4 regions of the Flammeovirga yaeyamensis genome follow, and region 4 is predicted to be linked to each of the others. Evidence: riboswitches for the same ligand, from Rfam matches in the RefSeq annotation. Region 4 holds a riboswitch; each other region holds the start of a gene.
What was found. A riboswitch is a leader RNA that binds a small molecule or an ion and turns the genes downstream of it on or off. The one in region 4 is predicted to bind S-adenosylmethionine.
Positions count from the first base shown of each region.

Region 1: another riboswitch for S-adenosylmethionine. It lies ahead of KMW28_RS07270 (hypothetical protein); the one in region 4 lies ahead of KMW28_RS25875 (hypothetical protein).
Region 2: another riboswitch for S-adenosylmethionine. It lies ahead of metH (methionine synthase); the one in region 4 lies ahead of KMW28_RS25875 (hypothetical protein).
Region 3: another riboswitch for S-adenosylmethionine. It lies ahead of KMW28_RS16000 (hypothetical protein); the one in region 4 lies ahead of KMW28_RS25875 (hypothetical protein).

Region 1 is NZ_CP076132.1:1,873,089-1,877,411, reverse strand. Features, by position in the region: gene KMW28_RS07280 (FtsW/RodA/SpoVE family cell cycle protein) at 1-1,052, shown strand, start outside; gene KMW28_RS07275 (hypothetical protein) at 1,358-2,254, shown strand; gene KMW28_RS07270 (hypothetical protein) at 2,246-2,458, opposite strand; SAM-I-IV-variant riboswitch at 2,511-2,604, opposite strand; gene KMW28_RS07265 (cytochrome-c peroxidase) at 2,782-3,900, shown strand; gene KMW28_RS07260 (PhnA domain-containing protein) at 4,084-4,323, shown strand, end outside.
Region 2 is NZ_CP076132.1:3,162,587-3,166,909, reverse strand. Features, by position in the region: gene KMW28_RS12500 (SusC/RagA family TonB-linked outer membrane protein) at 1-1,226, opposite strand, end outside; SAM riboswitch class I at 1,786-1,894, shown strand; gene metH (methionine synthase) at 1,995-4,323, shown strand, end outside.
Region 3 is NZ_CP076132.1:4,052,713-4,057,035, reverse strand. Features, by position in the region: gene KMW28_RS16010 (patatin-like phospholipase family protein) at 1-615, opposite strand, end outside; gene metK (methionine adenosyltransferase) at 693-1,976, opposite strand; gene KMW28_RS16000 (hypothetical protein) at 1,999-2,580, opposite strand; SAM riboswitch class I at 2,753-2,862, opposite strand; gene KMW28_RS15995 (outer membrane beta-barrel protein) at 3,171-4,323, shown strand, end outside.
Region 4 is NZ_CP076133.1:1,528,435-1,532,757, forward strand. Features, by position in the region: gene KMW28_RS25870 (lipopolysaccharide biosynthesis protein) at 138-1,472, shown strand; SAM-I-IV-variant riboswitch at 1,510-1,602, shown strand; gene KMW28_RS25875 (hypothetical protein) at 1,661-1,915, shown strand; gene KMW28_RS25880 (hypothetical protein) at 1,936-2,103, shown strand; gene KMW28_RS25885 (hypothetical protein) at 2,119-2,553, opposite strand; gene KMW28_RS25890 (hypothetical protein) at 2,600-3,031, opposite strand; gene KMW28_RS25895 (hypothetical protein) at 3,094-3,525, opposite strand; gene KMW28_RS25900 (hypothetical protein) at 3,829-4,257, opposite strand.

The sequences.
Region 1 (4,323 bases), on a different replicon from region 4:
ACTTATTACGTCATTCTACCCTTGTCATTGTTGGTATCATTGGTGCTTACGTTTGTCATAAAATAGATTATATCTACTATTCTAGATTATCAAGATATGCACTTTTACTATCAATCCCATTACTGTTATTTACTTGGTTCTTTGGATCGGAAATAAACAGTGCTTCTCGTTGGATCGAAATCCCTTTTATCAATTTTACTTTTCAGCCTTCTGATTTAGCAAGGCTTGCACTAATCGCCAATATGGCTTCCATGCTTTGGAAAAGACAAAGAGATATTGGAGAATTTAATAAAGCAATTGTCCCTCTATTAGTATGGACAGGTATAATTTGTGGATTAATAGGTGTTTCTGATATCTCTACAGCCTCTTTGTTATTCCTCACTATTATGCTTCAGTTATTTATCGGGCGTGTTCCCGTTAAATACTTATTTATGTTGATAGCGATTGGTTGCCTTGCGGCCTTGTTTGTTTACCAATTTGGTCAAAGAGGTGGTACCGCAGTTTCTCGTTTATCTTCTTTTATGAGTGAAACTGAAATCCCTTATCAAGCGGAACAATCTTATATCGCAATTTCAACTGGTGGAATTTCAGGTAAAGGAATTGGAGAAAGTACTCAAAGAAACTTCCTACCTCACTCTTATTCTGATTTTGTTTTTGCCATTGTGGTAGAAGAATATGGTTTAATTGGGGCTTTAGTAATTATAGGACTTTACATTACCCTACTTTACCGGGGAATGGCAATTGTCGCTACTAGTCAAAAAGCTTTTGGTGGTTTATTGGCAGCTGGTCTTACCTTTAGTTTAATACTCCAGGCATTTGTACATATGGGCGTGGTCACAGGATTGCTTCCATTAACTGGTTTACCTTTACCATTAGTAAGTATGGGTGGTACCTCTTTATTGTTTACAGGTATGACCATAGGTATTATTCTAAGTGTGAGTAAATCTACACAAGAAGATTCTGAAGAAATCAGATTAAAAAGAACTGAGAGATCCAAAAAGCGTAAAGGATATGATGGTATTAATCGTCCTAAAAACGTTAGAATGAATTAAGTTTAATATAAACTTACATCAATTATTTGTTGTAATTAAAATATACATTCCACAACGACAATTTGATAAATGCATCAGATTGTCGTTTTTTTATTACTATAAGTCAAGTATAAAATTGGATCAATACCATTCACTACTTGTTTATATAAACCACATATCAAAAGATAGATCAAATGGTACGTAGTTTTTAATCGATAACTCACATCACGAATTAGGAGACAAGAAACTTAAAGAGATATATTGAGTGTTGTTCTGATACTTTCCCGTTAAACCTGATATCTTTTTTATTTGTAATTACACTTCACATGACCCTCAATACGACTACTACTATAAAAGACCATTTATATGGTTTAAGAGAGTGCATTATCGATCAATTAAAAAATAACATAAAAGGTGAATTAGAAATTCTTCATCAAACTATACATGAACTATGTAAAATTACAAGTTCAACTTATGGATTTATAGGTTTGATTGATCAAGACTTGGAAAAACTCAATTACTCCAACTTGATAGAATGTACCTCTTTTCAAAATAATATACCGATACTTGGCAATGGCCCTTTAAATACTTCCTCAATAGCAGTAAAGTATTTGAAATTGGCTCATGGTAAACAACTCCCCTTTTTTAGTTATGATGAAGATAAGTACAGAACACAAGCAAGCTGGTTCTCATTTTTATTAATCCCTATATTTCATCAAAACCAACAAATTGGATTAATTGGTTTATGTGATAAGAGAGAAGGATATTCAAAAAACCTATTACGATCTATCAATTTATGTTCTACAGCGATCTATCATGTTATGCTTCAACAGATGGAAAAAGTAGATATGATGAAAGCTTTTGACCTAACCCCTCCATCAAGATTTTTTTGCGATAAAACCATTTACGATATCATGTCTACCATAGATGAAAATGGTACAATTGTACTCTCTAACATTATGTGGAATGAATGTTTTGGTTGTAAGAAGAATCAAATCCTTCAAATGATTATGCATCAAGACCATCATTTGTTTTTCAAATTAATGGAAGATGCACAACGCTCTGGCTTTACAGAAAGTGCTATTGTTCGAATGATAAAAAACAATAAGATTCTATACCTAAATATGCGTGTCATCAATCTTAGGAAGCAAAATCAAATTCAGATCATTGCTCAAGATGTCTCAGAAAGATATACCAAGAAAGCTAAAATAAAATTACTCTAATTCTGATTTAATTCTTTCTAATAATGAGTTTCCATAAAGTTTTGGTAAAGAATGATCAGATCGACCTCTTAACCCCATCAATTTTTCGGCTTGTAACATAGTTAGGTTTCTGTATTTTACTTCTTCTGAAGTCGATACAAATTGATTGCTTAGTACTTGATAGCACTCTTTTAATGTTAATTGAAACGGTTCTTTACTTGCCATAATTTTAAATTATAGTGTTATAAAATTCAACGAACATCAAGAAATAAGGGAGGTGATTTAGTTTTTTTGTCTAGAAATCGACCACATCATTTTTACCACCGTGGCTACTTTGCTCGGTTGGTACCTAAAGGTTCTTGATGATTATTGTGCAAGATTAAAATGATAATTCTTTAATTCCAAATCATTAAACTTGATTAACAAAAACATTTCATTTTTTTTAAAGTTGATGATTTAAGACACTACTCCCTCACAAAAAAATAATAAACTTTAAGTCTCCTTTTTATTTCAACACTGATTACCTAACTTAAAGTATTCTAAATAACATGAAACTTAATTTTTACATAGTACCCTTATTCTTATCAATTCTTTTTTCATGCTGTGAAAATCCAACTATTGATGATGAAAGTAATCAACCTTATCCCCTAGAGTTGCCTTCACATTTTGGAAGAAATTTTGTATTACCAGAAAACAACCCAACCACTACAAAAGGCGTGGAATTGGGTCGAATGCTATTTTACGATACACAACTTTCCAGAGATAATTCTACTTCTTGTGGAACATGTCATCAACAATCCTTATCATTTACAGATGGAAAAGCTTTAGCCGAAGGTATTCATGGTCGTGTAGGCGAATTTAGTAGTATGGCTATTGTGAATGCGATGTGGCAAGGAAAGTTTTTCTGGGATGGGAGATCTGGTAGCTTGGAAGATCAAGCTTTAGGCCCCATCGAAAATGTGCTAGAGATGGACATGACTTTGGATGAAGTAGTTGAGCGTTTACAATCAGACCCTAAATATCCTCCGCTTTTTGAGAAAGCTTTTGGCAGCGGAGTTATTACTGAAGAAAATATTGGCAAAGCAATTGCTCAATTCGAACGTACTTTAATTTCAAGTAATTCTAAATACGATCAGTACTTAAAAGGAAGTTACATTCCTACCGAAGAAGAGTTATTAGGTATTCAATTGTTCTTTACTCATCCAGAACCAAGTATAAACCTAAGAGGTGGAAATTGTGGTGACTGTCATTTAAATATTCTAACCTCAGGTGACTTTAAAGGGTTTAGAGGGTTCCATAATAATGGTTTGGATGACGATGATAATTTAAAAGTAGGCCTTTCTGATGTAACAGGGTCTGAGTTTGATAAAGGAAAATTTAAGGCACCGAGTTTAAGAAATATAGCTGTTACTGCACCGTATATGCATGATGGCAGATTCAATACACTCGAAGAAGTTTTAGAGCATTATAATGAACATGTAAAGGATAGTAAAACTTTAGATGCCCTAATTAGAGAAGGGAGCAATGAACCTATTTTTCCTGGTGATCCCGTAAAATTGCATTTAACAGAAAAAGAGAAAAAAGCTATCCTCACATTTTTAAATATGCTTACTGATGAGGATTTCTTAACCAACCCAGCTTTCTCAGATCCTTTTATAAACGAATAATCCATCTAAATAATCGTTTACAAAAAGTACAATTTGATATAAAATTCTGCATTTTTGTTATGTATCACTTAAATAATGAAATGATTTTCTCTTTTTAAGTGAGCTGATAACTTAAGTTCAACAATGATATTGAATTTTAAAGTTTCGACTGTCATTAATATTTCCACATTATCAATTATACCAATGAGTTTAGAAAGAGATTTACAGAAAAGAAGTAACGGAGTATGTGAATTATGTGCTTCAGAAGAAAATGTTTCCCCTTTTTTAGTAGAACCAAAATCTTCTAAAGATATTGAAGACCATGCTAATTTATGTCAGCATTGTCAAGAACAAATTCTTGATAAATCTAAAATGGATGCAAACCATTGGAGATGTCTAAATGATAGTATGTGGAATGAAAATCCTGCAGTTCAGGTATTGGCT
Region 2 (4,323 bases), on a different replicon from region 4:
TTTGCTGAAGAATAGTCTTGTGGAAGGAGTGGAGACATACGGATCATGTTATTGATGACACCACCATCTAGGGCACCGCCAACACCGTATGGAAGGTTGTTGTTTTTAGTGAATGAACCCATCATGTTTGCTCCAAGCGTTACTTTATCGGATAACTTTTGAGTGATATTCATACGGGCACCAATTCTTTCCATACCCGAATTAATCATAATACCTTCTTGGTTAAGATAATTGACAGAGAATCTATACTGAGTTGTTTTTGTTCCTCCAGAAACACCCAAATTATGATTTTGAGTCACTGCTTGCTGTGTCATCACTTCTTGCCAATCCGTATTTGCTCCTAAATCTAGTGGAGTAGTTCCTTCTGCAGCAGTAGCTGAACGGTATTCGTCAGCAGTTAAAATGCCTAATTTTTTAGAAATAGTCGATACACCAAAGTAAGCATCATAATTTACTTTAGCAGTACCTTCTTTACCTTTCTTAGTGGTAATGATGATGACACCATTTGCTCCTCTCGCTCCATAAATAGCTGTTGCAGAAGCATCTTTTAAGATATCAAATGACTCAATATCGGCAGGGTTGATAGTGGCCAATGGATTTTTTCTAGCAGAATTTGAATATACACCAGAAGTACCTGGGTCTGATGCAGTATTATCAATTGGAAAGCCATCAATAACGTATAAAGGCTCATTGGATGCAGTTAATGATGTACCACCACGAACACGAATGTTGACACCTGCACCTGGCTCCCCAGAAGATGGAGTCATCTGAACACCAGCAATTTTACCTTGAATCAATTGATCAGGAGAGGACATCACACCTTGGTTAAAATCTTCTGCCTTAACAGAAGACATGGCGCCTGTCACATCTTTTTTCTCCATCTGACCATAACCGACTACAACTACTTCCGAAAGTTGTTTAGCATCTTCTTTTAGAATGATAGAGAATTTAGTTTTATTTCCGATTTCAACTACTTGTTCAAAAAATCCGATATAACTAAATGATAGCGTTTTGGCTGATTCTGAAACAAGAATAGAAAAGCTTCCTTCAAAATCAGTAGTTGTACCTTTTGATGTTCCTGTGACAATCACGTTTACACCAGGTAAAGGAGTTTTGTTTTCATCGAGAATTGTCCCGGTTAGTTTTCTTTCTTGAGCATACAATGTGGACGTGAATGCTATGGTCATCAATAGCATTAGACTGAAGAAACGTAATAATTTTTTCATTAGTTAAATGTAGTTTTAAATGGACATGTAACGGACATGTGCAAAAAAAATGGGCATGTTTGTCATTTCATCAAACATGACTGTAATAGAGAATTTCTAGCTAGATAACTTTTAGACAATACGTAATAGCAGTAAATTATAATTCATTTCAAGTTTTGCGCAGTAGATAGCTATGTTTTTGTCTTTTACAATTCTAAGTCTTAATCTATAGAATTACAAATTGTTGTAAGTCAGTTCTTTTGTCTAAAAGTGGACTATTGTTGTACTATTTTTGGATTTCTGTTTTTTAAAGTTTCGGAATGTTGCGATACATGTTGCGCAATCGGTTGTCATTTACGGATAACGTGATTTTATTTTTCTGTACGAAAGGTTTCGAAACAGATTGCGCAACCCATTTCTAAATTTATAAAGTGTATCAAATACTCTTATGTTTATTGGATAAATTGAACATTTAAAAAAATTGAAAAAAATTAAGTATTCGTATTAAAATTGATGACGAAAAGGCGATTTCATTCAATAAAATATGGTCTTTTCTTCATTTTGTATTTAATTTGCACTGTGCTTATCACGAATGACATAAGAGATCGGGCTCGTAGATGTCATGGCAACCGTTGCGCCCAGCTTCAGGTGCCAAATCCCGCCTCGGAGGTGTCCGAGAAAGATGAGCTATAGCATTCAATCGGGAATGGAAGTCTCAACAGTAACTTTTAAGCACGTTTTTAACTCTTCAAAGGGAGAGGATGTGAAACGTAACTTTTAAAATATCAGATGTCGAAAAAACTCAGAGAGTTAGCAAAAGAGCGTGTGCTCATATTAGATGGTGCGATGGGTACCATGATTCAAAAGCATAAATTAGGTGAAGAGGATTACAGAGGTGAACGATTTAAAGATCACCCATGTGATGTGAAAGGGAACAATGATATGCTTTCTATCACTCAGCCGGATATTATTCGTGATATTCACAAACAATATTTCAAAGCAGGAGCTGATATCGTTGAGACGAATACATTTAGTGGTACGACTATCGCTATGGCCGATTATCAAATGGAGCCAGATGTGTATGAGTTGAACTATGCCTCTGCAAAGTTGGCAAAAGAAGCAGCAGCTGAATACACTGAATTGGAACCTCACAAACCTCGTTTTGTAGCGGGAGCAGTAGGACCAACGAACAGAACGGCATCTATTTCTCCTGATGTAAACGATCCAGGTTATAGAGCGGTTACTTTTGATGATCTTGTTGAAGCTTACTATTTACAGGTACAAGGTCTAGCAGAAGGTGGAGCGGATACGATCTTAATCGAGACAGTATTTGATACGCTAAACTGTAAAGCAGCTCTATTTGCTGCTGATAAATATTTTACTGATGTTGAAGAAGGAAATGTAGTTTCTGCAGCTCCAAAAGGGAGAGAGGCTGAATTCCCTAATTTATATAAAGGAGAACGTTTACCATTGATGGTTTCTGGTACGATTACAGATGCATCGGGTAGAACGCTTTCTGGACAAGTAGTCGAAGCATTCTGGAACTCTATCAGACATGCAGATCTATTTAGTGTAGGATTGAACTGTGCATTAGGCGCAGATTTACTCCGTCCATACATTCAAGAATTATCTCGTGTTGCTGATACCAACGTTTCAGCCTATCCAAATGCGGGTCTTCCTAACGAATTTGGTGAGTACGATCAGACATCAGAAGAGATGAGTAAAATCTTAGAATCTTTTGATGGATTAGTGAATATTATTGGTGGATGTTGCGGTACAACACCTGACCATATTAATGGAATTGCAGAGACATTCAGCAAAGCGAAGGTGAGAGAAATTCCAACTCAAGCACCTTACCAAAGATTAAGTGGTTTAGAACCTGTAACGATCAAGCCGGATAGCATTTTTGTTAACGTGGGTGAGAGGGCCAACGTAACAGGTTCTGCCAAATTCCGTCGTTTGATTGAAAACGGTGATTTTGAAGCAGCCATCGAAATTGCAAGACACCAAGTAGAAGGTGGTGCTCAGGTAATTGATGTCAATATGGATGAAGGGATGTTGGATTCTAAGGAATGTATGACACGTTTCTTAAATCTAATCGCATCTGAACCAGATATTGCCAAGCTTCCAATTATGGTGGATTCATCAAAATGGGAAATTATTGAAGCAGGTCTGAAAACATTGCAAGGTAAAGGTATTGTCAACTCGATCTCTTTGAAAGAAGGAGAAGAGGACTTTATTTATAAAGCAACAACCATCAAAAAATATGGTGCTGCAGCAGTTGTCATGGCATTTGATGAAGATGGTCAGGCAGATAACTTCGAGAGAAGAAAAGAAATCTGTTCGAGATCGTATGATATTCTTGTTAATAAAGTGGGTTTCGCACCTCAAGACATCATTTTTGATCCGAATATCTTGGCAGTTGCCACAGGTATCGAAGAGCACAACAACTATGCAGTTGATTTCTTTAAAGCCACAAAATGGATCAAAGAAAACTTACCACATGCGATGGTAAGTGGTGGTGTTTCCAACATTTCATTCTCATTTAGAGGAAATAATGCAGTTCGTGAAGCAATGCACTCCGCTTTCTTATACCATGCTGGTAAAGCAGGTATGGACATGGGTATTGTGAACCCAGGTATGATCGAGGTGTATGAAGAAATTCCAAAAGATTTATTAGAACATGTTGAAGATGTTCTTTTGAATAGAAGAGAAGATGCTACTGAACGTTTAGTTGATTTTGCAGAAACAGTAAAATCAAAAGGTAAGAAAAAAGAGGTGGACTTATCTTGGAGAGAAAATCCAGTAGAACAACGTCTATCTCATGCCTTAGTAAAAGGTTTAGTAGAATTTATTGATGAAGATGTAGAAGAAGCACGTCAGAAATTCGCTCGTCCTATTGAAGTGATCGAAGGTCCTTTGATGGATGGCATGAACGTAGTAGGTGATTTATTTGGAGAGGGTAAAATGTTCCTTCCTCAGGTAGTGAAATCTGCTCGTGTGATGAAAAAGGCGGTAGCGATTCTTATTCCATATATTGAAGAAGAGAAAGCCAATAATCCAGAATTATCAGCTTCATCTTCTGCCGGTAAAATCTTGATGGCGACCGTAAAAGGTG
Region 3 (4,323 bases), on a different replicon from region 4:
TGGTACAGCCATAGATCCACGAATAGCACTCATTAAATCTCCTTCACCCACGGCAATGGCTTTTCTTTCGAAGATATCAGATACTACGGCTCTAAAGGGAACATCTAGATTATCGAAATCATAATCAATTTCTTTGGAGCGTTTAAAAAGGCGGGCAGAAAGGTTATAATTCAGTAGACCAGTAGGGATAATTGTGGGATCCCATGATAAACCATAGATGGAATCATATTCAATATTAAAGTTCACCCATTCAGCTCCTCTTTCTTGTCGACCAAAATAAAATTGATCGTCGGTATTGACTTTACCTGATACCCAATCTTGGAATTGAGGGTCTCTGATAAACATTTCCAATTCATCAGTGGTGTAACCTGCAGCATAAAATCCACCAACAATTGCTCCCATAGAAGTACCCGTAATATAGTCAATTGGAATACCATATTCTTCAAGAACTTTGATGACGGTAATATGGGCAATACCTTTTGCACCACCACCACTTAGAACAAGGCCAACAGTTTTTCTATTTTTTGGTTTTTGATGAATAGATAAACTATCACTTGATTGCGCAAAAGTGATTAGGTTAGATAATAGGAGTAGAAGTATAAGAGTGAAACGCATATATCGTAAAATAAAAAAATCCTTGTTGGTGAAATTACCAACAAGGATTTAGAAATAATATTATTTATAGAAAAATATTACAATCCGAAAGCAGATTTAATCTTATCGACATAATCTAGTTTCTCCCATGTAAAGAATTCTACTTCTTTTTTCTCGATTGTAGTAGTCGTTACTTTCTTACCGTCTTTTTCTTCGATATTTCTGATTTCCAACTCAACTTCTTTAGTATATGGTTCTTGTCCCATATGACCGTAAGCAGCCGTTGGAGAGAAAATAGGGTTAGTAAGACCTAAACGATCAACAATTGCCTTAGGACGCATATCGAAAAGCTCGTTAACGATATTTGAAATTTCAGCATCTGTTTTGTCTACTTTTGAAGTACCGTAAGTTTGTACGTTCAATGATACTGGTGTAGAAACACCAATAGCATAAGCCACTTGTACTAAAGCTTCGTCAGCTACACCTGCAGCTACTAAGTTTTTAGCAATGTGTCTTGCAGCATAAGCAGCAGAACGGTCTACTTTAGATGGATCTTTTCCTGAGAATGCACCACCACCGTGAGCACCTTTACCACCGTAAGTATCTACAATAATTTTACGACCAGTCAAGCCAGCATCACCGTGAGGTCCACCGATAACGAATTTACCTGTTGGGTTGATGTGGAAGATAGTATCTGCATCGATCAAAGCATTTGGAATAACAGCAGGAATAACGTGTTTTTTCACATCTTCTGCAATTTGAGCCAATGCATCATCGTCTGATTTATTAGGGAACTCATCGTGCTGAGTAGAAACAACGATAGTGTGTACTCTTTTAGGAGTATTGTCCTCGTTATATTCAATGGTTACCTGAGCCTTAGCATCTGGTCTTAAATAACCGATTAATTCAGGCTGAGTTTTACGGATTTCAGCTAATCTTTTTACTAGACCATGAGAGAAAGCAAGTGCCATTGGCATATAGCTTGGCGTCTCTTTAGTAGCGTAACCAAACATCATACCTTGGTCACCAGCACCTTGATCTTTATCAACACCTTCACCCACGTTTACACCTTGAGCAATATCTGGAGATTGGCTATGTAATGCTACTTGAACACCACAAGAGTGAGCTGCGAAGTAATAATCTTCTTTATTGTACCCGATTTTGTCGATAGTCTCACGAACAACATCTGGAATTTCAACATATGCTTTTGTCGTAATTTCTCCAGCAATTACAGCTAAACCTGTAGTAACCATAGTTTCACAAGCCACACGTGAAGTAGGGTCTTGTGCCAACATAGCATCTAAAATTGAATCCGATATTTGATCGGCAATTTTATCTGGATGCCCTTCAGATACAGATTCGGATGTGAATAAATAGGTCATATTTCTATTATTTATGATAATCTCATTTAAATTTTACATTCCATTGAGTGATATACTCTGCTTTTTCAATGCTTGGAATTTTTCCTTCAAATACCAATTCTGATGTTCCCATTCGTTCGATCTCATAAGATTTTACAGTTTTGATATTTCTGTTCAGATTCCAATGGAAATTGTAAGAAGCAGAATCCACTTGTTGCAACATCAATTTCTTTGATTCTTCAGAATTTGGTAGTTGCGATGTGATGATATTCATCCAATTTACATTCTGAACCCATTCAGCTTTTTTTCTCTTCATTTTGATGAAAACCTCCTCCTTCTTAGAGAGGTTAATTTTCGAGAGAGCGGAATTGAATGCATGAATATCAACAAATGCAAAACGAATACCTAACCTCCAATGGGTAGAGTCTAATAAAGTCTTACAATTGTACACACCGGGAAGTGTATTTAATTCTCGGCTTAGCAATTGTAGAGGTTTTTCGTATTTTTTTGGTTCAAAAATGCGTTGATCGTTTTTGTCTTTATATGCAGAAATAATATTGAAGATATCTTTACTCTGAGAAAAATCAAAAGTAAAGGAATAATCACCTTTTCCGCTTTCTGTCACTTCTAACTTTTCTTGTAGCTCAAAGCATCCTGTTAAAAATAACAGTAGACAAAAAGAAATAATATGCTGTTTTAAACTTCTAAAAAACACTCAGCCCAAATTTTGGTTCATCCGTGAACTTATCAGTATAGACAGTATTGCAATGCAATGAATATGAAATTTTATGGAGTTAAACTCATCTTTTCACGAACACCTTCGTGGTGGGAGTTGGCACCTTGCTTTGAGGAGCGCAGGTTGCCAAGACTTCATAGGGCCCAATCCCTCTGCCTTTCTTGATAAGATTGCAATTGCAAATATAGAAATGTAATAAAGTAGTACAAAAGTCTTTGAAGTTTTTTTATCAAATAAGTCTATAACAAATTGAATTTATAAAAAGAGGAACTACAGATTTCGTTCAGAATTGTAAAAATGAAATCTGATTTTTCTATAAACAAATACAAGTGTTTGGGGTTTTTATCAAAAAAGTAGGTATTGGAATGTGAAGAAAATCAGTGATTTAAGAATAAAAGATCATCAACTCTATATCTCTTCAGATTTCAAACAGATTTGCCTACTACTTTTGAAGCAGATTTAATATTTACTGTAAACTCATGTTTAAAAGAACTTCTCAATTATTCACATTTTTGACTTTCATTTTCCTTTCAACGGTTTTCGCTAACAACAACCCTATTAAGAAAGGAGTCATTATCGGTTCTGTATCCGAGGACGGAACAAATGTACCGGTAGAATATGCTACTGTAAGTGTATTTACTAAAGATACGCACACCCTTGTAGGTGGAACCGTAACTACCGAAGGAGGTAAGTTTGTCGTAAAGAACTTGTCTGAGGGGACGTATATGGTAGAAGTAACTTTTATCGGATTCCAAAAAAGCATTCTAGAAAATGTAGTGATCGATAAATCGAATTACTCTAAAGATATCGGTAATGTAGTACTCACTACAGATGCTGAAGTACTTGAAGCTGTGGAAGTTGTTGGAACCCAAAATACGGTGACCTATGACATTGATAAAAAGGTAGTCAATGTAGGCTCACAATTTTCGGCTTTGTCAGGTACTGCGGTGGATGTACTACAAAATGTACCTTCTATTAATGTGGACGGAGATGGTAATGTGAGTTTAAGGGGTAGTTCTGGTTTTACCGTACTTATTGATGGTCGCCCATCTGTATTGGATGCATCAGAAGCTTTACAACAAATTCCAGCCTCAACTATCGAAAATATTGAATTAATAACTAACCCATCTGCTAAATACGACCCTGATGGAACAGCAGGCATTATCAATATCATTACTAAGAAAAATAAATTAGAAGGCGTAAGTGGCGTAGCCAACGTAAATGTTGGTCGTTATGGCCGATTAGGTGGAGATTTCCTGTTAAACTTTAGAAAGAAAAAATGGAGCTACTATGTAGGTGCCAATTACAATAAAAGACCTGGTCCGGGTACCCTAAAATCGGAACGTATTACTCAATCTGGAGATACAACTTCTTACATTATTTCAGATGGAGAAAGGGAGCGTACTTTCGAGGTAATGGGACTTCAAGGTGGCGTTGAGTACTCTATTTCTGATAATGATTTTATCAAGTTATCTGGTAAAGCAGGTGATTTTAAAATGTATGGTGGAATGGATGCCGATTTCTATGAATATAAAAACATAGGTGGTTCCAATAATCCAATTGATGAAAATCGATATATCTCAAGTGAACAATGGGAAAGAGGAGGCTTGTATTACAGCGTTAACTTGGCCT
Region 4 (4,323 bases):
CCAAGAACATTATTCTAAGTATTTCTATAAAGAAAAAAACATAATATGATTAATGGTTGCAAGTTGCAACTAATAATTATATATATTATTCATAATCAATTAAATTGAAATACTTATTAACCCATTAACTTTGCTTCATGAAAAGGTTCATTGCCCTTTTTAAGGAAAAACCTTTTATATCCTCATTATCATTAACCTTTAGTGAATTATTATATAATTACTCACTACTCCTATTTGTCACACAAGTCTATTCGGCTGAAGATGTAGGACGTTGGTTCATATTTTTTGCTGTCTTTAATTTGTCGATCAATATTAGAGAAGGGGTACTTTATGTTGCATTAGTGAAATTTTCATCTGGAAAAGAAGATGAAACAGCACATTCTACTTATAAAACGGTTTTATACGCTCTATTACTTATAGAATCTTTAATTGGAGCGGTAATTTTTGCGATTGGGTATTATGATTTCTTCCCTGAAGTCTCCGCATTATTGTTATTTTATCCTTTGTATTCCATTAGTAATAATTGTTTAAAATGGATTGAAAATATTCATAAAAGTCGTGGTGAATTATATAAAGCAGTAATGATTAATTTCACTACTCTTTTAATGCTTTTCACTGCTTTCTTCTATTTCAGTAATTACCCTGTAGAATTAAGTAATTTAATTATCTATTTGAGTGGCCTTTATTTTGTTAGTTTTCTTATTGGTTTAAGTTCAATTCCAACCTTCAAAATAGTTATAAGTAAATTTAATAAGAAAACGTTCAAACACATTATGCATTATGCCAAACAGGGCACGTTAAAAGCGATATTTGGTACACTTGCTTCTAGGATGACTTTATTTATATCAGCTGGTATTCTGTCTTTGGAAGTAACAGCACTTTTGGGTGTTGCTCAACGATATTTGGTCTTAATTTTATCACTTAGTAATGCGATTCAGCTCATATTTTACCCCAAAATTGTATTACTATTTGAGCAAGGGAACTTGAGGCATTTTAAACTTGAATTTATAAAAACGATCAAAAGAGTATATACTTTGATTGTTCCTATCTCTATTGCTTTTCTAATAGTCATTAAACCACTTTTAAGTATTCTTCATGGAGAAGGTTATGGAGAGTCTTTCCATTTATTAGTTATTTTGATAATGTCAGCGCAGTTTTCACCATTAGGAGCTTTCTTCGGAAGTTATACTAATGCGATTGGTAAACCTCAATATTCAACCAATGTTGTGGTAATTAATAGCTGTATTTTAATTTTTAGTTCTTACTTCTTTGTCAAATTCTTTGGCGAATTAGGAACAGTACTTCCATTATTAGTTACAGAAATAATAGGATTCTTTATTATCTACAATTATTACCAGAAATACGAAAGGATCAATATTATATTATTGATGTTAAGGACACCAAAGCTATATATGATCTATTTTAGAAGAGCAAAACAACTCTATCACCTTAAATTCAAAAAAACTTCTTAGAAAAATTTGAATTATACATTTTTTGTCTTTTACTTTGTATCATCATCAAGAATCCTTAGATGGATGCCAACCGAGTAAATACCACGGTGGCAAAATAGATGAGGTCGGAACGACAAAAACATTCCCCCCTATTCTTATTAAATTCTTGATGTCATTGTAAAATTTTGTTTCACTCTAAATTTACATTTATGACATTATTCAATGAAAATGAACTTGTTGACGCCACCCTTTTAGGGCAGCTATCTGATGATGAACTGATACAACAGTTTAATCTTGAAGTCGGTAACTTTCAGTGGAATAGTTCTCGAGGTATTTTTTTAAATGCCTTGCACACAGAATTCCATAATAGAGACTTTAAAGGTTTATCCACTGTATTTAAAAGTGGTAAACTATCTCTTAAAAAGCCTATCCATTTATTAAATGGAGAATTGAATTTTATTTAGTATTTCAAAATTATATCAACATGAATTTACAAGAAGACATTTATATCTATTTCGTGGATCATTTTTCATCATTAAATGATCAATCATTATTGGAATTAATTAGGACTACATCAACTAAAGAGGTATCTCATCATAACAAAAAGATGTTAGATGCCTTAAATGATGTAAGGAATGCTAGATCAATCTGATTAACAGGTGTCACCCTATATGAATTGGGTGACACTTTTATTTTTTATATATCGGATAACCTCCTCCCTATTTGTCATTACTTTTTGTTTGGTATCTGATCCAATAATAAGGTTAATACCATATAATAATAACTTAGTGACAGGGTTATTAATAATCACTATATAAGAAGCTACAAGATATGAATAGTTGTCCAAAATTACTTTAACTTTATTAGCAAAACTCATACGGAGATCTGTTAGCATCATTTTTACTTTAGAAACATCATATATAAAAGTTGTAGGTTTTTGAATGTTTTCTAAAATGATATGAACTACTTTAAAAAAATGTTCTACATCTTTTTTATTCAATGTTTCTTTCCTGAATGTAATTATTACATGATCATCAAATGGATATTCTATTTTAAATGTTTCGTCACTTAATTTGTTGCAAAGGTAATCTAGAGGGTACATTCAATTTTTTGTTTGGGTAGTAAATAGATAATGAATTTAATTTTAATCAAGAAACATTTGATATTGATTTGATTACTTCACTATCTAATTCTGCAAAGCTTCTTGCCATATCAATATCATCGTAAACGTATTGTCTTATTTCTCTTTTAAATATCTTATTCATTGTATTTAATATCACTTTCATAAGCTTATTAGGTGCTACAATAAAATAAGCTCTCAATAAGTTCTGATATCTTTTATCATGTTCATTAAGTAAACGTCCATACTCTGCTCTGGCAGAGGAACTAATCCATTTGATATTACTTGAATCATCAATAACTACAAAAGGTGTATCAAACTTATCAAAAACTTTTTCTTTTAGTGCTTTAAATTCAATAATATCTTGATGAGTTGGGTTTTCAGATAAACATGTCATTGTCACAATTGGAAAGTCAGTAACATCTATTACTGCGGCATTACATGTGTAAATTTTATTCATAATAGTTAGGTTTCTTGTAAAATATTAGTAGTTGGGTTGTGATGTGTAATGGTAAGGTTATTTTAAGATACTTTCTGATAATCGATCATAAATTTTAATTCTGATTTTGCTTTTTTGTATGCTTCATCATAGCTAGAACAAATCACTTGTCTAAATCTTGGCTTAGCTACAAGGTTAATACCTTTCAACATGATATTCACTACAATATTCGGAACGACAACATATGCTGTTTTGAATAGGTGAAGGTATTTATCATCACTTTCTTTAAGATTCTTGCCGTACTCTATTCTTGCTTCAGAATCCATCCACTTTATTTTGGACACATCACTGATTACAATAAAGGGCTCATTGAAATCTTTGAAGACTTTATTTTTTAAATTTTTGTATTCAATTACATCTTCAAGATTGGGTTGTTCTTTATGACAAACAATTTTTACCAGAGGAAATTCTGAGATATCAAATGTTGCCACTGAACATTTATAAATTAATTGCATAAGTAATAAATTAGTACAATAAAAAAACATTACTTAATCATCTTTAGTTCAAAAAAGTGAATTTTTCTACAAAAAATTACAATGTTAGAAATTGCCTATAATATGAAATTGATAAGGCATTATTATCAGTAATCGTGAAAAAGACTAACACACCTCTCCCAAAAAATATCTTATGGTATTAATTTTTTTATCTAATAAAATTTGAACAAAAAAAAAGATCAGTCTTTGACTGATCTTAATTTTGTTTAGTATTTAACTTTACATGTTTATACTTATATATTAAATCATGAATTAATTCCTAATTTATGCAGATTTCAAGTTCTCGATAAGATCCTTTTCATGTAATGCTTTAGAATATGCCTGTTCAAAAGATTTACAAATTACTTGTTCGTATTTTGGTTTTGCTATGAGATTCACTCCTTTTAAAATAGCATTGGCAATAATATTAGGTACCACTGCATATGTTTTAATCATCAAATGACTGTATTTATCAGCAGTTTCTTTCATGTTTTTACCATAAGCTATCCTAGCATCTGCATCCATCCACTTCACTTTAGAAATATCACCAATTACAACAAATGGGGTTGTAAAAGTTTCGAAAATTTCTTCCTTTTTCGATTTGTATTCAATAATATCCTGTGCTGTAGGTTGTTCCTTTGTACACGTTATGATAACAATAGGAAATTGTGTTAAATCAAAAATCGCTATTGATGTTGTGTGAATTTTTTCCATGTATTTGTGAATGTTTACATTAATCTAAACACTCAATAATTTTTTTAAGTTCATAAAAGAAAAATA